2 regions of the Roseateles sp. NT4 genome follow, and region 1 is predicted to be linked to the other one. Evidence: riboswitches for the same ligand, from Rfam matches in the RefSeq annotation. Region 1 holds a riboswitch; the other holds the start of a gene.
What was found. A riboswitch is a leader RNA that binds a small molecule or an ion and turns the genes downstream of it on or off. The one in region 1 is predicted to bind cyclic di-GMP.
Positions count from the first base shown of each region.

Region 2: linked by a shared signal. The riboswitch ahead of ACS5PN_RS19185 (S53 family peptidase) and the one ahead of ACS5PN_RS11285 (hypothetical protein) in region 1 are both predicted to bind cyclic di-GMP.

Region 1 is NZ_JBPZGZ010000002.1:360,619-369,577, reverse strand. It holds gene ACS5PN_RS11310 (hypothetical protein) at 1-338, opposite strand, end outside; gene ACS5PN_RS11305 (hypothetical protein) at 374-1,570, opposite strand; gene ACS5PN_RS11300 (DUF4209 domain-containing protein) at 1,635-3,518, opposite strand; gene ACS5PN_RS11295 (flavin reductase family protein) at 4,024-4,500, shown strand; gene ACS5PN_RS11290 (SRPBCC family protein) at 4,573-5,019, shown strand; gene ACS5PN_RS11285 (hypothetical protein) at 5,020-5,892, opposite strand; cyclic di-GMP riboswitch class I at 5,987-6,077, opposite strand; gene ACS5PN_RS11280 (hypothetical protein) at 6,209-7,660, opposite strand; gene ACS5PN_RS11275 (ABC transporter ATP-binding protein) at 7,660-8,547, opposite strand; gene ACS5PN_RS11270 (GntR family transcriptional regulator) at 8,544-8,942, opposite strand.
Region 2 is NZ_JBPZGZ010000003.1:37,998-46,956, reverse strand. It holds gene ACS5PN_RS19195 (hypothetical protein) at 1-655, opposite strand, end outside; gene ACS5PN_RS19190 (molybdopterin-dependent oxidoreductase) at 775-2,991, shown strand; cyclic di-GMP riboswitch class I at 3,153-3,248, shown strand; gene ACS5PN_RS19185 (S53 family peptidase) at 3,297-5,105, shown strand; gene ACS5PN_RS19180 (serine hydrolase domain-containing protein) at 5,409-7,352, shown strand; gene ACS5PN_RS19175 (hypothetical protein) at 7,409-7,879, shown strand; gene ACS5PN_RS19170 (ATP-binding protein) at 7,887-8,959, opposite strand, start outside.

The DNA.
Region 1 (8,959 bases):
AGGCAGACGACGAATGTCGCCAGCAGCGGATGGGCGCTGAGTGCGCGCTTCAACGAATCGGCCAAGTCGTCGACTTGTCCGTCCTCGAAGCCGTTGATGAAGTATTTCGCTTGCCAGCCGACCTCGTGCCCGTCCGCGTAGGCGCGGTAGCACTCGAGGCCCTGGTCGGCGCCCGGGCCTTTGCGGATGAACCGGGAGCCCTTCGCCGGGTCCTCCATGGCCGCGAGCTGACAGCAGAGCTCTTCGAAGCCGCCGTTCTGCGAGCCTCGATGCTCCCGAATGCCTTTGAAGTCCAAGCTCACCGCCACACCGCCTCCATCTTTTTCTCGGGCGTCCAAGGATTCATCGGACCACCGCTCCCTGTCGAGGCACTCTACCGGAGGGGCTTCGCTGTCCCGGGCGTCCCGTAGTCTTTGGCGACCACTACAACCTCGCCTGAAACGGTCACCAGACCGCACGCAACCCAGTACGGCAGAACTCGGCGTTCCAGCGCTTGTCGCAGGTCGCGATGGCCCCACCGCGGCTTGACACCAAACTTCGCGGCGACTGAGCCTTCGAGGTCGGAGACAAGGTAGCGGGCGCCGCCACGGCCACGGACCCAGTCCAGGTACAACCTGCTGAGCCAGATGCGGGGGCTGACTAGGCTGCCGCCATTGCCAGGAAGGTCGAGGTCTAGGTAGCGCGGCCAACGGGCCTGCGGAGCCAGCCCAAGCTGCTCCCGTAGGTCCTCAAGGCGCTGCGCCTCCGTGGGTGCGGGGGGCGGCGTCGGAACCAGTATGGGCGGCTCTTGCCGTTGAGGCCGGCTCGGTTCCTGCTGCTGGCGCAGGATGTAGGCCAGCATGGCCTGGTCCGACTCTCGCTCGAGCTCACGGTGAAGAGCCGCCGCTGCATCGGGTACAGCCGGGTGCGCGAGCCAGGTCTTGGTTTCAGGGTCTTCGATGACCGCCTGCCTAACTTCGGCGAGGGTGACGCCGGGTCGGAACAGGCCGCTGAGGTCAATCTCGACGACGCGAAGGCCGGCGTGCTGCATCAGCTCGCGTTTGCGCGCATCGACGGCGTGGGTCACGCGAATTTCAATCCAGTCGACGTCGTCGGCGCGCGATGCCTTCAGGTCCGCTCGCAGGGAATGCGTCTTGGGCGCACCTGCCGGAGCTGAGAACAGGTCAGCCTGCAGGGCGTTTGAAGGCGGTGGCTCTTTGACCTCAAGGGCGGCTTCCGCGTCCACGGCTTGGTAGACCGCCGCCGTGGCCGGCTCCACAACTCTTGTGCGCAGGGGCTTGTGGATGCGGGGCGCTATGCCGTCGCCGTAGACCTCGAGCGCCGGCAGGTTCAGCCGCTTAGCCTGAATGACGGCTTGCTTGCCGGCCAGGTGCAGCGCCGACTCGAAGCCCTTGGCGCACTCGTCGCCAGATTGGTGTCCGAAGTACTGGGTCGTGCGGACCCTGCCCTGGTTGTATGCAACCAGCGGGCGTCGGCAGCCTGGACACAGGCAGCCGCATCCCTTGCCGTTGGGGACGGCCCCAGGCTCGACTAGCTCGTCGGCACGGAGACCGAAGGGGACTTTCAGCACGGTCGTGGCGAGGAGTCCGTGGTCGGGGGCTCAGGGAGCAGCGTCCCGAGAATGCCAGTGGTCGTCACGCTTTGTCGGGCGCGGGTGATGGCGCGTCATCTTCGCCTTCGTCAGGCTTGTCGCTTGGAGCCGCGGTCGGCGCTTCGGGTGCCGTCGGCGGAGCTTGGCTTCGGGATTTCTGGGCCGACGGCGTCGTCAGCACGCAGTAGCGCAGGAGGAGCCACCACGCGTAGAAAACCTCCGGGCCGAACATGGTCTCGTCAGGCATCAATCCATGCAGGGCTTCGTTGCGCAGGTTGCCGCCCAACGTGTCGACAAACACGTCCTGCATCTCGAAGACCGCGTCTTCACCGAACGCCGTCTTTGCCTCCTCAAGTTCGAGAAGGGGCTTGAAGATGCGCTCGGGCTGCAGACCCGTGGGCCCGAGGATGGAGGTGTCGGCGCCCATACCTTCCATCACGTGCCGAAGCATGGCTTCGAACTTCGGCGGCACAAGGTGTGCTGCCAGGAGCATGTCCCCGTCGAAGCCGGTTAGCAGGGCGCGTAGGAAGCTTTCGCCATGGCCTCTCGGGATGGCGGCGCTGTAGCGGATGAGCTCGGCTATGTCGTGCCGTGTCGGGCGATGCTCCTCGCAGATTGCTCGTAGCGCTGGATACAGGATGGCCCTGACATTTGGCTCGCGTCGACTGCGGGCCTCGTGGAACATGCGGCCGCGCAAGCCCTCATTGCTGACGTCCGGGGCGCCCGCGTCCAGCGGCGGAATGATGGCAACGGTGCGCCCGCGGTAGTTCATCACGCTCAGCGGCGTCATGGCCCCCAGGATGGCAACCTGGGCGTCCTTGTGGACCTTGTTCTTGAGGGAGTCGAGGGTTGGTGGACCCACCAAGCTGCAGAGCGTCAAGACGGCATCGCGGAAGGATTTGCCGCGGACGGACTCGATAGCTTGGCGCGTCATATCGGTCACGTCCATTCGCGTAGTGACCGTTTGGAGCTGGGCCAGCGATTGCGTCTGCCATTCGAGCATCCGCTCGTGCATCTGGCCAGCGCGTGCGGCGTCCCCGCCGGCCTGGCGCATGGCTGTTACCGCGTCTCCCATGATGGACGCTGCAGCAATGGCGCCTTGACCCGGTCGCAAGTAGGCGGCTTCGGCTTCGCTGGCAAGCGCCTCCGCGGCTGACCGCTGTTCGCGCGCACAGGAGACGCTGTCGCCAGCTTTGGCGAAGCATTCTGCAGCCAGGGTGTGCGCGTCCTTGGCATGGAAGAACTTGCCCAACGAACTGGCAGCAGTGCCGATGGCGGCCGCGTGGCTCCCCAGCATCGCAGCGTCGCCATGGTTGAACTCAAGCAGGAGGTCGATGAGGCGATGGCGAAGTGGTGTGCCCTCGTCCGGCCGGTCGACCTCCCCTTGTATTTCGGCGAGCACTTCGTCTTTGAGCGAGATGCCGCCTTTCCCGAGACTAGCGGCCAATCGCAAGGCCCGCTCGAGGCGCGCCGCACGCTCGGGCCAGTCGCCGGCAGCGGACAGAAACTTTGATGCAGCGACATAGGCGCGAACGGCACCTTGAGCGGCCGGAAAATGTCGGCCCTGCATCCAGATGACGTCCAGTGCCCTGGCGCGCAACTCAGCGTCTGCAACCTTCTCGGCCCACGGGTAGATGCGAAGGAGCATGTCCTTCGGCAGGTCGGCCGGAATCCAGGACCTTTGGTCGCCGAACACGAACATCGGCCCGTAGGGCTCGTGGGCGTTGGCGTGCTTCAACCCCATTTGGAGCATGCCCTGCAGAAAGCCGAGGCATGCGAACTGGGCGGTCTGCCAGCGCGTCTCGTCGGCGAGCAGCGGGGCCAAGACGGTGCTGTAGGCCATAGCCTCCCGTTCGGTGGAGGTCGACAGGAGCCCCTCGACATCCAGCGATTCCAGAGCTTCCTGCGTGACCAGGGACCAATCCAAGGGCATCTTTTCTCCAAAAGCGGCGCGGCATTTTCATGGGGGTTTGTGCCGCGAGAGGCGTGCCGCGAGGGGAAATTGACCGTGCTGCCCCGGGAGATATTCGGTGCGCGGGGCCTTCAGCCGAGTTGAAAACGACTTTTTGTCGACAGGGTCCTCTTCGGAAACGGCTTTTTGTCGTGGTGAGGCGGAAACCCGCATGGATATTGGATGCTGGCGATTCGCCGGTGCATGGCCTGCGGGTAGGTGGTCCGCCTGCTGCATCTGGACGGGGCGGGGGTACCTGCGAGCGAAAGGGCGCCGCCAAGGACGGCTTCGAGGCGCGCCCCGCTTTAGCATTGACCCCTACCTCAATTCGAAGCGCCTTTATTGGCAGCTCGAAGGCTTGGACTGGCCGCCGCCGAAACGACTTTTTGTCGCCCCGCCAATCGGAAACGACTATTTGTCGAACGAAGCGGCTTTATTGACGGCGACCAGACGGTGCCGCCGGACTGGCGACAATCAGCCCATGGACAGCCAGCAATTCCGCGCCGCTCTGGGCATGTTTGCCACCGGCGTGACCATCGTCACCGTGCGCTCGCCCGAGGGAGGCCTGGTCGGCCTCACCGCCAATTCCTTCAATTCGGTCTCCCTGGATCCGCCCCTGGTGCTGTGGAGCCTGTCGCGCCGCGCCGGCTCCATGCCGGTGTTCACCCATGGCTCGCACTACGCCATCAACATCCTCGCGGCCGACCAGAAGGAGCTGGCCCAGCGCTTCGCGATGCGCGACATCGACCGCTTCGCCGGCGTGGCCTGGCGCGAGGGTGCCGGCGGCGCGCCGGTGCTGGACGGCGCCGCCGCCACCTTCGAATGCGCCAACCGCAGCCGCTACGAGGAAGGCGACCATGTCATCTTTGTCGGCGAGGTCGAGCGCTGCACCGCCCGGGTCGGGGCGCAGCCGCTGATCTTTCATGGCGGTCGGTACTTCACCGAACTTCCGTTGTGAGGTGTTGTCGATTCCACTGAAGGTCGTTCGTCGTCATTGCAGAGGGCAATCCTCTGTCCAACCACGGAAACCATCATGACCAACACCGTCACTCTGCACCGCGTGCTGCGCTGCCCGCCCGACCGCGTCTACCGCGCCTTCACGACGCCCGCCGCCATGGCCAAGTGGCTGCCGCCGCATGGCTTCACCGGCACCGTCCACGAGATGGATGCCCAGGTGGGCGGCACGTACAAGATGTCCTTCACCAACTTCACGACCGGTGGCGGCCACAGCTTCGGCGGCCGCTACCTGGAACTGGTGCCGGGCCAGAAGCTGCGCTACACGGCCGCCTTCGACGACCCCAACCTGCCCGGCGAGATGACGACGACGGTCGAGTTGCGCGCCGTCTTCTGCGGCACCGAGGTGCACATCAAGCAGGAAGGCATCCCGGCCATGATTCCGGCCGAGGCCTGCTACCTGGGCTGGCAGGAGTCGCTGACCCTGCTCGCCCAGCTGGCAGAACCGGAAATCAATCAGTGATCACTTGACACCTGGGGTCTTGACGATGGCCGCCATCGCGGCCTTGAAGCCGGCATCGTTCAGCATCGCGTTCCACTGCGCCATCAGCGCCGCGTAGTCGCCGGTCGAGATCTTCTTGGCGTTGATCGCGGCCGTGATGGCGGCGTTCAGGCGCACCACCTCGTCGTACTTCGCGAAGCCCTTGCCCTTGAGCTGGGTCACCGCGTAGTTGCTGTAGCCCCAGGCGTTGTTCAGGTTGTTCCAGTCGCCGCTGCCGGGCTGGACATAGGCCACCGGAGCGGGGGCCGGCGTCGGTGCCGTGACAGGAGCCGGCGCGGCCTTCGGCGGCTCGACCTTGGGAGCGGGAGCCGGTGCCGGGGTCGGAGCCGGCGCGGGAGCCGGAGCCGTGGTGGGCTTGCCGCAGGTGCCGGTCACATTGACGCGCACCCAGCCCGTGCTCGGCACGCCGTCCACATTGACGACCACCTTGACGTTGTTGGCGCCGGCGAAGAGATAGGGTTGCGTCCAGATGGTCTTGACGACCTTGGGCGTCAGCGCGATCTGCGTGTTCTGCGCAATCAGCGTGTCATTGCTGTAGATGCGGTTGGTGCTGGTCGCGACCGCCGTGTTGCTGACCTCGTCGTACTTGAAGTTGAAGGCGCAGCGGCCCAGGCTGGAGATGAAGGCGTCCGTCTCGCTGACGGTGATCTGCGGCATCGCGCCGGAGGCCGTGCCATTGGCAGAGACGAGCATCGGCGCCGCCTGGGCGACAACGGTCTGGCCGTCGCTCTTGACGATGCGCACGAGGCCGGTGAGCTGGGCCGTGGGGTCGGCCGCGAAGCCTGCCTGAGCAAAGAAGGCGAGGGCAGCGAAGGCGGTGGCTTGGTACTTCATGGCGTGGTCTTTCGGGTTGGTGCAAAGGCTGGGGCTACGAGGCAGTAGCCGGCACCTCCCCGTGTGCCACGCTGCGGACATGTCCTTGTCCGCCTAGGGCGGCCCCGCTGTCTTTTGCTCGGGTTTGAGCACGAAGACCGGTGGCTTTGCGTCCCCGCCTTTCGACGGGTTTGCCGACTGCATGGACGCAAGTGTGCGGATGTAAGCCGTGTTTTGTCCGTGCGTCAGTTCACGAACGGCAGACCCCGCCCGGCGAGCGGCGCGGGGCTCGCGACGAGCGGTTTTTGAAGCTTGCGGGCGGCTTGCGGCAGCGTTTTCAGCGCGCGTGGCCGGCCGGGAAGGCCCGCGGTGCGTGCGTGATGGCTCGCCAACGCCACAGGCCCAGTGCGAGGCTCAGCGCGAGGCTGGCGATGCCGAGATGCAGCAGCGGCGTGCCCAGCTTCTGCTGCAGGGCATACATGCCCCAGCCGGCGAAGATGAAGGCCGTCACCGGCAGCGCGGTCATCCAGGGCGAGGGTGTCCCCATGCGCGCGGGGGCGCGCAGCAGCCAGGCGGTGCACAGCGGCAACGCGCCCAGGCCCACACAGAGCAAGGCTGGGTTGTCGGCGGCCCAGGCCAGCAGGGCCAGGGTCGCTGTCGTCAGCGCCCAGGCGACCAGCATGTGGCGCAACTGCAGGCGGGCGATGGCGCGGTTCTGCGCCGTGCCCTGCGGCATGCCGGGGACCAGCAGCAGCAAGGCCTGTTCGCGACGGCTGTGCCACAGCATATTGGGCAGGGCGAAGGCGGGGTTGAAGCCCATGCTGGCGATGCCGATGGCCAGGCCGAAGGCGCCGCGTTTCCAGTTGTCGTGCATGTCGCCGCCGGCCAGCGCGAAGGCGAGGCTGAAGCTCAGCAAAGCGATGACCAGGCCAATGGCCACGCCCATGCTCTGGCGCAGCCAGTGCTGCTGGCCGTGCAGCACGATCTCGACGCGGCTCATGACGCTGCTCTCCTCGGGCTTGGCACGCGCCAGCACATGCTGCAGCCATCCCGCAGCGATGCGCTCGAAGGGCTGGCCCAGCCATTCGCCCGGCTTGCCGAAGGCGGCCATGCCGGAGCGTTTGCTGCTCATGCCTTCCAGGCCAACACGGCGCATGCGGGCGCGGGCCGCATAGGACGCGCGGTGCGCCGCATCGCCGTTGCCGAACAGCGCGGTGATGGAGGCACCCAGGGCCAGCAGGCACAGGGCCAGCACCGACCAGGGCTGGCCCAGCCACAGCGCCAGCAGCTCGCTCCACAGCGGTGCGAGGCGCTGGTCCAGGCCGGCACCGAAGAACAGCATCGGCGCGAAGCTCAGCACCAGCCACAGCACCCAGTGGCGCACGGCCCAGGCCGCGAAGGCCAGCGTGGCGGCAATGATCAGCAGCGTGGCAGGGAAGGAGGGCATGCGCAGCATCGACAGCCACAGCAGGCCCGCACAGACCAAGGTTGTGAGCGCCCAACTGACCAGCGCGAGTTCACGCAGCTGGCGCAGATGGCCGGGCACGAAGCGCGCGACATGCGGGTGGTTCTGCTCCAGCAGGCTGCCTACCACCATCATCCACAGCGACGACAAGATCAGCACGGCGCTGCCACCCAGCACGGCCTGCCACCATTGCGGCGACAGATAGAGGCTGGTGCAGATGCCGGCGACGGTCAGGCCGATCAGCAGGCGCCGGCCCCAGGGCGCTTCGAGGTCGCGCTGGCGCCAGAAGGCCAGCAGCATCTGGCTGGAAGAGGCGGTGTTCATCAGGTCAGCTCCGCGAACAGGTCTTCGAGGTTGACGGCCTGCGCGTCCAGCGGTGCGGCGACGCCGGCCGGCAGGCGCGCCAGCACGCGTTCGCGGCCAGCTTCCAGCGGCGTGCGCTTCAGCGGCTGGGCGCCCAGGCGCGCGAACAGGCCGGCGAGCTCGGAGACGCTGCCGGTGAACGCGCGCACCTGCTCCAGCAGCTCGTCCAGCGGTGCCTGCAGCGCGATGCGGCCATCACTGAGGAAGGCGAGGTTGAAGGCCACGCGCTCCAGGTCGGACAGGATGTGGGTGGAGAACACGACGGTGGTGCCGCGGTCCAGCACCTGATCGACCAGCTCGCGCAGGAAGTCGCGCCGGCCCACGGGGTCGAGGCTGGCCACGGGTTCGTCCAGCACCAGCAGGTCGGGCTCGTGGGCCAGGGCGCGGATGATGGACAGGCGCTGCTGCTGGCCGCCCGAGAGCTTGCGGATGGGCTTGTCGCGGGCAATGTCCCAGCGTGACATCAGGCCCTCGACCTTGGCCTCGTTCCAGCGCGGGTAGAAGCTCCTGAAGTAAGCCAGCAGCTGGGCGCCCGTGAAGTTCTCGAACAGGTCGCTCTGCTGCGGCACATAGCCGATGCGGGCCCGTGCGTCGTCGTCCAGCCGGGTGACGTCCTGGCCGAACAGCTGCACGCGGCCCTGCTGGGGCAGGCGCAGGCCGAGCAGGGTCTCCAGCAGCGTCGTCTTGCCGCTGCCATTGCGGCCCAGCAGGCCGACGACCTGGCCCGGCTGCAGGGCCCAGTCCAGGCCCTTCAGCACGGCGCCGCCCTTGGGATAGGCGAGGCTGACGCCGGCGAGTTCGGCGGTGGCGGTGTCGGAATGGGGGAAGTGGGCGGATTGGGCAGTCATGCTTTGCTCTCGTCGTCGAGGAGTTGGGTCAGCAGGCCGATGACCTCGGCCGCGGGCAGTTGGAGCTGGCGGGCCTCGTCGGCGGCCTTCTGCAGCGTCGGCCGCAGCAGCTCGATGCGCGAGGCCGAAGGCTGGGCGCGGCTGTGCTGCGCCGCCACCACCATGGACAGGCCGCGTCGGCGCTCCAGCACCCCCTCCATCTCCAGCATGGAATAGGCCTTGGAGATGGTCATGGGGTGCACGGCCAGGGCCTGGGCCAGCTCGCGCACCGACGGGATCTCGTCGCCCGCCTTCAGCTGGCCGGCCGCGACGCGCCGCCTGACCTGCTCGATGAGCTGGCGGTAGATGGGCTCGGTCGAGCCGGTGTTGATCTGGACGAAATGGGTGGGGTCCATCGCTGACTGCCTACGTG
Region 2 (8,959 bases), on a different contig from region 1:
GATGGTTGACGACCACATGGTCGGAGTCGGCATGCCGGATGACGCGGCAGCCAGGCAGAGTCGCGAAGCGCTCGGCGTGAAAGAGATCCAGGTTGCGGGCTCCCTGTTCGGGCGTGTCCGGCCGCTCACCGTAGTGCAGGCGCAGCTCCGTCAGCGCGCCGACCTGCCTCGCCAGCGCCACCAGGTCGGTCTGCGACGCGGCAATGCCTTCGGCGGCCAGTCTCTGCATGACGGGCAGCCAGCGCCAGTCGCCACGAGCGCTGGCATCGGCCGGGTCCATCGTCGACAGCGAGCCCAAGGCGATGACGCGGTCCGCACCCAGGGCCAGGCCGTAGAGGATGGCGCCATAGCCGCCCATGGACTGTCCCAGCATCGTCATGCGCGTGGCCGGCAAGGCGGCGATGTGGCGGCGCAGCGCATCCAGCGTGGTGTCCAGGTTCTCGCCCAGGCCGGTGATGCCTTGCAGATACCAGGCCATACGCGGGTCGCGCAGGTGGATGCGGTGAAAGCGCCGGCCCAGCAGCCACTCCACCTTGCGCAGCCGGCCGACAAAGTCGAAGGCGGCGGGCTCGTCCCACAAGGCAAAACCGAAAGTGACCACCAGCGGCGCGGGTTCGCCGGCGTTCTCGACCAGGATGTGGGCGTCAGACTCCATGGGGCCCGCAGGATAGCGGCGCTGGCCGTCAATGACTCTGCAAGTCATGTCGCCGGGTTGACGCGGGGCGTAGGCTGGCCACCGCAGAATTGCCCGAAAGATCGACCAGGAGACCTGCCATGCCCGAAAGCCATTACCGCATCTGCCCGCTCTGCGAGGCCTGCTGCGGCCTGGAGGTGAAGACCGAAGGCACCCAGGTCATCGCCATCCGTGGTGCGGCCAACGATGTCTTCAGCCATGGCTATCTCTGCCCCAAGGGCGTCAGCCTCAAGGACCTGCACGAGGACCCCGACCGCCTGCGCACGCCGCTGATCAAGCGCGACGGCAAGTTCGTCGAGGCAAGCTGGGACGAGGCCTTTGCCGAGATCGAGAAGCGCCTGCTGCCCGTCTGGCGCGAGCATGGCCCCGACTCTGTGGCCATGACCATCGGCAACCCGGCCGCGCACAAGGTCAGCCTGCTGGCCTACACGCCGCGCCTGAACCGCGCCCTGGGTTCGCGCAATGTTTTCAGCGCCTCGACGCTGGACCAGATGCCCAAGCAGCTCAGCGCCGGCCTGATGTTCGGCCACTGGCTGTCCATCCCCCTGCCCGACATCGAGCGCTGCGACTACCTGCTCATCCTCGGCGGCAACCCCATGATCAGCAACGGCAGCCTGTGGACGGTGCCCGACTACCGCGGCAAGGCCAAGGCCATGCGGGCGCGCGGCGGGCGCATCGTCGTCGTCGACCCGCGCCGCAGCGAGACGGCCGCGGCGGCCGACGAGCATCTGCCCATCCGCCCCGGCGGCGACGCGCTGCTGCTGGCCGGCATCGCCCACACGCTGTTCGCCGAGAACCTCGTCCAACTGGGCCGGCTGGAGGACCACGTCAACGGCCTGGACGAGGCTCGTGCCGCCGTTGCGCCCTTCGCGCCGGAGGTCACGGCCGCTGGCTGCGGCATCCCGGCCGAGACACAGCGCCGCATCGCCCGCGAACTCGCCGCCGCGCCGCGCGCCGCCGTCTACGGCCGCATCGGCACCTGCGTGACCCGCTTCGGCACGGTCAATTCCTGGCTGGTCGACCTCATCAATGTGCTGACCGGCAACCTCGACCGCGAAGGCGGCGCGATGTTCGCCAAGGCCGCCGCCTTCGCGCCCAACACCCAGGGCAAGCCTGGTGACCCTGTTGGAGTAGGTAAGGGCATCACGACCGGCCGCCGCAAGAGCCGCGTGTCGGGCGCGCCTGAGGTCTTCGGCGAGCTGCCCATCACCGTGATGGCCGAGGAGATGGAGACGCCGGGCGAAGGCCAGATCCGGGCCCTGATCAGCATCGCCAGCAACCCGGTGCTGTCCACGCCCGCCGGCCCGCGCATCGCCAAGGCGCTGCAAGGCCTGGACTTCATGCTGAGCCTGGACATCTACGTCAACGAGACCAGCCGCCATGCCGACGTCATCCTGCCGGGGCTGTCGCCGCTGGAGGACCTGCATTTCGACGTCGCCTTCCCCCAGCTCAGCCACCGCAACCATGCGCGCTTCTCAGGTCCGGTCTTCGATGCGCCGGCTGGCACGCCGCAGGAGTGGCAGACCATCCTGCGCCTGTGCGCCCTGCTCGAAGGCCGTGGCCTGGAGGTCGACGTGGCCCAGCTCGACGACGAGGCCATCGAGGCCGATGTGCGCCGCTTTGCCGGCGACCAGACGCCGGCAGTGCTGGCGGCGCTCAAGCCCTGGCGCGGTCCTGAGCGCCTGATCGACCTGCAGCTGCGCGTCGGCCCCTATGGCGACCAGTTCGGCCGCAAGCCCGACGGCATCAACCTGGCCAAGGTCAAGGCGAAGAGCACCGTCGAAGGCGGCGGCATCGACCTCGGCGCGCTCACCGCCCGCATCCCCGAGGTGCTGCGCACGCCCAGCGGCAAGATCGAACTCGCACCGCCCTCGGTGCTGGCCGATCTGGCCGAAGTGAAGACCGAGCCAGCACCCGAGTTCAGCCTCATCGGCCGCCGCGACACCCGCTCGGGCAACAGCTGGATGCACAACCTGCCGGTGCTGGCCAAGGGACCGGACCGCTGCACCCTGCTGGTCCATCCCGAGGACGCCGACCGCCTGGGCCTCGCCGAGTTCGCCAAGATCAAGAGCGCCGTCGGCGAGCTGATCGCCCGCGTCGAACGCAGCGACTGCATGAGCCCCGGTGTCGTCAGCCTGCCGCATGGCTGGGGGCATGACCTGGAAGGCGTTTGCTTAAGCGTGGCGCGCGAACGGCCCGGCGTCAACATGAATGCGCTGCTCGACGACGCGGCGCGGGATCCGCTGAGCGGCAATGCGGTGCTGAGCGGTGTGGCGGTGGAGATCGCACCTGCATGAGCTTGTGTCCGCTGTGACACAAAGCAACGACACGGCAGTAACTCACGAAACCCAGACTGGCGGCAGTCAACGCTCACGCCGCCCGCCGCGGCAGATGTCACGCACCGCCCGCACCGGGCAGTGCATGGCAGCACCCCGGCGCCTAGACTGAAGCTGTTTCACAACCCTGAGGGCAAACCCGTCGAAAGGCGGGGACGCAAAGCCACCGGCCTAAAGCACTTGCATCGCGCAAGCGCCACGGCAGCGGGGCCGCCAAGACCCACGGTCTTGATCGGCGTGGCCCTCTTTCGTACGAGAACCTGGCCATGCGCAGTACCCGCCACCTCCACTGGACCTTCACCCTGCTGACCGCCGCGGCCTTGACCGCCTGCGGTGGCGGCGGTGGCGACAGCCCCACGGTCCAGGCCAGCGAGTCGGCATCGGTCATCAACCTCAGCGTGGACCTGGCCGAAGCCGCCCCGTCCAACCTCGTCGCCCACCCCAGCTTCCACACCGCCGCCGTCGATCTCGCCGAGCCCGACAACGGCCCCGCCCCGCACCGCGCCCTGGCCCTGTCCGGCGTCGCCACCCGCGGCCTGACCCGCGAGCGCCTGGACGACGCACTGCGCCCCCGCGCCCTCGCTTCGAACAATGGCGAAGCCACCCCCATGGCCAGTTCGACGGCCATGACGGTCTACACGCCGGCCCAGATCCGCGCCGCCTACGGCCAGCCGGCGCTGCCGCCCAGCACCACCGGCCTGACTGCGGCCCAGGCCGCCCAGCTTGGCGCCGGCCAGACCATCTACATCGTCAACGCCAAGCACGACCCCAACATCGCCGCGGAACTGGCCGCCTTCAATGCCAAGTTCGGCCTACCGACCTGCAGCAACCGCACGCTGGCCGCCAATGCCAGCCTGCCGCTGGCGGCCGCCTCCACCACCAGCTGCGAGCTGGTCGTCGCCTACAGCAGCAGTGCCGGCGCCCTGACCGCCACGGCCCCCGCCTATGACAGCGGCTGGGCCACCGAGATTGCGCTGGACGTGCAGTGGGCCCATGCCACTGCGCCGCTGGCCCGCCTCGTCCTCATCGAGGCGCCGGATGCCGGCGTCAGCAGCCTGTCCAAGGCCGTGGCCCTCGCCAACAAGATGGGCGCCGGTGTCGTGTCCATGAGCTTCGGCGCCGCGGAAGGCAGCTGGGTGTCGAGCTATGACAGCAACTTCGCCACCGCCGGCATGAGCTATCTGGCCGCCACCGGCGACGACGGCGCGGCCGTGTCCTGGCCCTCGGTGTCGACCAAGGTCGTCGCCGTCGGCGGCACGACGCTGACCTACACCGGCAGCGGCGCCCGCAGCGAGTCGACCTGGACCGGCACCGGCGGCGGCACCAGCGCCTATGTGGCCCTGCCCAGCTACCAGAGCGGCACCATCGGCGGCTATGCCAAGCGCGCCGTGGCCGACGTGGCCTTCAACGCCGACCCCAACAGCGGCCAGTACGTGGCCCTCATCGCCCAGGGCAGCACGACGACGCGCTGGGTCAGCGCCGGTGGCACCAGCCTGGCCACACCGCAATGGGCCGGCCTGCTGGCCGTTGCCAACGCCATGCGCGCCGCATCCTCCAAGGCCCTGCTCGGCCAGCCGCACAGCGCCCTCTACCAGCAGATCGGCGCCGTGCCGACGCAGTACTCGGCCGTCTTCAAGGACGTGTCCACCGGCAGCAACGGCAGCTGCACCGCCTGCGCGGCCAAGACCGGCTACGACACGCCGACCGGCTGGGGCACGCCCAACGTCAGCGCGCTGTGGACCAGCCTCAGCGGCGCCACCACCACGACCGCGTCGGGCACCACCACGACGACGCCCGCACCCACCTCCGGCCCGACGCTGACGACCACCAGCCTCAGCGGCACGGCCGGCAAGGCCCTGTCCGCCACCATCGGCTACTCGGCGCCGGGCGCCAGCTCGCTGAGCATCGGCATAACGGGCGCCGCTCCCGGCATGGGCTTCTCGGGCAGCAGCAGCGGCATCGCGCTGAACTGGGCCAACCCGGTGGCCGGCCGCACCAACCTCGTCATCACGCTGAAGGACAACCTGGGCCAGACCTCGACCGGCAACGTCACCGTGACGATCAACACGCCCTGATTCCGGGGGCCTGTTAGCGCTGCGGCAGTGGGCCGCGAAGGCCCGCCGCAAGGGGCCAATCTAGACGCAGCGCGCCGCCCGCACTCGCGTGCGGGCCAGGGCTGCAACAACGAGTGACCCCTTGCGGCGGGCCTTCCCGAAGGGTTGTGGCCAGAAAGGCCGCATGCTGTGTTGCAGATCCTCGCTGGGTCGACACCCAGCTTGCGGTCTGCTGTCGGGCCTGCGGCCTTTCTGGTCACAACGCGACCCATTGCCGCAGCGCTAACAGGCCCTAGCATGCGGGCTCCTCAACATGGAGCCCCCATGCGCCGTTTGCTGATCGCATCCCTGCTTGCTGCCGCCTTCGCGACGGCCCATGCCGACACCACCTCCGCCGGCCACAGCTACTCCCCGCCCGAAGCCTTCGCCACCAGCACCAGCGGTGCGGTGCTGAAGTTCACCGCACCCGAGGGCGATGCCAGCGTCACCGTCGTCGACCTGGCCTCGGCCAAGGACGCCGCCGACGCCATCGCCCAGGCCTGGGCCCAGGTCGACCCGGCCTTCAAGCGCACCCTGCGCCTGGCCACGCCGCGCCCGTCCCGCAATGGCTGGGTGGACCAGCAGGTCTTCGACTACGAGACCTCCCCCAACGAAAAGCTCGCCCTGCAGGCCATCGCGCGCCGTGCCAGCACCGGTGACGGCAAGGCCTGGATCGTGCTGCTGCTGCAGGCTTCCGACGCCACGCTGGAGAAGCGCGGCGCGCCCATCGGCAAGTTCTTCGCCAGCCTGCGCCCCAAGGGCTATGAGCGCGAGAGCTTTGCCGGCAAGACCGCCAAGCCGCTGACGCCCGAGCGCGTCGAGCAGCTCAAGGCCTTCGTCGCCGAGGGCATGAAACAGCTGAATGTGCCGGGCGTGGGCCTGAGCTTCATCGATGACCGCAAGGTGGTCTGGGCCGGCGGCCTGGGCGTGCGCGAGCAGGGCAAGCCGACGCCGGTGGATGCCGACACCCTCTTCATGGCGGCCAGCAACACCAAGGCCATGACGACGGCCCTGCTGGCCCGCGCCGTCGACGCCGGCAAGCTGCGCTGGGACCAGCCCGCCGCCGAGGCCTATCCGGGCTTCAAGCTGGCCGACCCCGAGGTGACCAAGACCGTGCAGGTCCGCCACCTCGTCTGCGCCTGCACCGGCATGCCGCGCCAGGACCTGGAGTGGCTGTTCGCCAGCGGCAAGGCACCCGCCACGTCCACCTTCGACCAGCTCGGCACCATGAAGCCGACCAGCAAGTTCGGCGAGGTCTTCCAGTACAGCAACCTGATGGTGGGCGCCGGCGGCTACGTCGCGGCCAACGCTCTCAAGCCCGGCAAGGAAGTCGGCGCGGCTTATGACCAGGCCATGCAGGAGCTGCTGTTCGGCCCGCTGGACATGAAGAGCACCACCTTCGACTACGCCAAGGTGCTGCGCGGCAACCACGCCATGCCCCATGGCGACGCCCTGGACGGCAGCACCCGCCGCGCCAGCATGGACCTGAACTACACCATCATCCCGGCCCGCCCCGCCGGCGCGGTCTGGACGACGCCGCGCGACTTCAGCCGCTGGGTGTTGATGGAGCTCAACAAGGGCAAGACGCCCGAGGGCCAGCCGCTGATCGGCGAGGCCAACTGGGCCGAGCGCTACAAGCCCCAGGTCATGGTCGGCGAAGACGTCACCTACGGCATGGGCCTCATCGTCGACAAGCAGTACGGCATCACCATCGCCTCGCATGGCGGCGACATGCTGGGCTTCCACTCCAACATGATCTGGCTGCCCGAGTACGGCGTCGGCGTGACCATCCTGACCAACTCCGACGCCGGCGTGCTGCTGCGCGGCCCGCTGCAGCGCAAGCTGCTGGAAGTGCTGTTCGACGGCCGCCCCGAGGCCGACGAACGCCTCAAGGTGTCGATTGCCAACCGCAAGTCCGAGTCCGCCAAGGTGCGCGAGCTGCTGACCATGCCGGTGCCGGTCGACGCCATCAAGCCGCTGGCCGCCAGCTATGCCTCACCCGACCTGGGCCACATCAAGGTCAGCAAGAAGGGCCAGCAGGTGCGCTTCCAGTTCGACCACTGGAACAGCGAAGTCGCACTGCGCAAGAACGAGGACGGCACGCAGAGCTACATCACCATCGACCCGGGCATCTCCGGCATCGAGTTCGTGCGCGACGACAAGGCCGCCCAGCCGACGCTGGTGCTGCGTGACGCGCAGCACGAATACCGCTTCGTGGCGGCGCGCTGAGGCCCGACGGGGGTGCTAAGGTCTGCGCCGATCTCACCCCGTTTGGGACGAAGCCCATGAAACCCTTGACGCTGCGTGCCTTCCCCTTGGTCACCGCCCTCACGCTGGGCCTGCTGGCGGTGCCGGCGGCCTGGGCCCAGGGGGTCTACAAATGCAGCGTCGGTGGCAGCACCGTCTACCAGTCCTCGCCTTGCGCCACCGGAGGCAAGGAGATCGAGATCAAGGCCGGCCCCAGCGAGGCGCAGGTCAAGGAGGCCCGCGGCCGCGCCGATGCCGACAAGGCCCGCGTCGGCACCGTCACGGTGGCTGCGCCTGAAACGGGCCAGCCCTACCAGGGCGCGCCGGGCGGCGGCGTGAACTGCGGCCAGCTCAGCCAGGCCCGCGCCGAAGCCTACGGCAGCAGGAACGCGACGGTGCGCGGCAGCCGGCAGTCGGGCATCGATCAGTCGGCGGCAGTCATCCAGCAACAGAACCGCATCGCCAGCCTCGAAAGCCGCATGAACCGCGGCGGCTGCACCCTCAACTGAGGCGGCGTCAGCCGCTCCAGCGCACGCGTGCGACGAGGCCGCCGCCCTCGCGCGGCAGCAGCCTCAGTTCGGCCCCCTCGGCGCGCGCGATGCGCTCGACGATGGCCAGGCCCAGTCCCGAGCCGGGCTTGCCGCCGCGCGCCGCGTCGCCGCGCTGGAAGGGCCGCTTCAAGTCATCGACGCGCCCCGGCGCAATGCCAGGGCCACGGTCGCGCACCTCGATCCACACCGCGCCACCGTCCACGCCGCAGGCCAGCTCGATGGGCGGCGCGCCGTGGTTTTGAGCGTTGACGATGAGGTTGAGCACCAGGCGGCGCAGGGCCTGGGGGCGGGCACGGCGTTTCACGGCGGGCCCTTCGGCCAGCACCGGCTGCGGCAGGCCGGGCGCGAGGACCACCGTCTCGGCCAGGAATTCGCGCAGCTCGATGTCGGCCGCCGGCAGCTCCTGCTCGGCCGGGTGGGCGGCACGGGCGTAGTCGAGGAACTGGGTCAGCAGGCCGTCGAGGCCGTGCAGGCTGCGGTCCAGGGTGTCGAGCAGCTCCTTGTCGCCCTGGCCGCTTTGATCGAAAGAATTGCGCAGCAGCTCGCTGGCGAGGCGGATCTTGGCCAGCGGCGTGCGCAGGTCGTGCGACAGGCCGGCCAGCATCAAGAGGCGCTCCTCCTCGTCGCGCGCCAGCGCCTCGGCCATGTCGTTGAAGCCGCGCGCCAGGGCGGCCGTCTCGGCCGGGCCATCGGTCGGCAGCAGCAGGCGGCGCTGGCCGGCGCCCACGGCCTTGGCCGCCTCGACCAGGCGCTGCAGCGGCCGGTTGATGCGGCGCTGGATCAGCCAGGCGCCGAGCAGAGCCAGCACGCCGCTGACGCCGCTGGCAATCAGCCAGGTGCGGGCGAAACGGTGGGCCGGCTGCACCGAGGGCACGGCCAGCCAGTAGGGCACGTCGGGCAGGCGCACGGCGATCAGGCCATTGGCCTCGCGCTGCCATTGCAGCCCACCCGGCGCCAGGCCGAGCTGCTCGCCCAGTTCGGCCAGATAGGCGCGTTCCATCAGCGAGATGCGCTCGGGCCGCCCCTCCATCAGCCCCG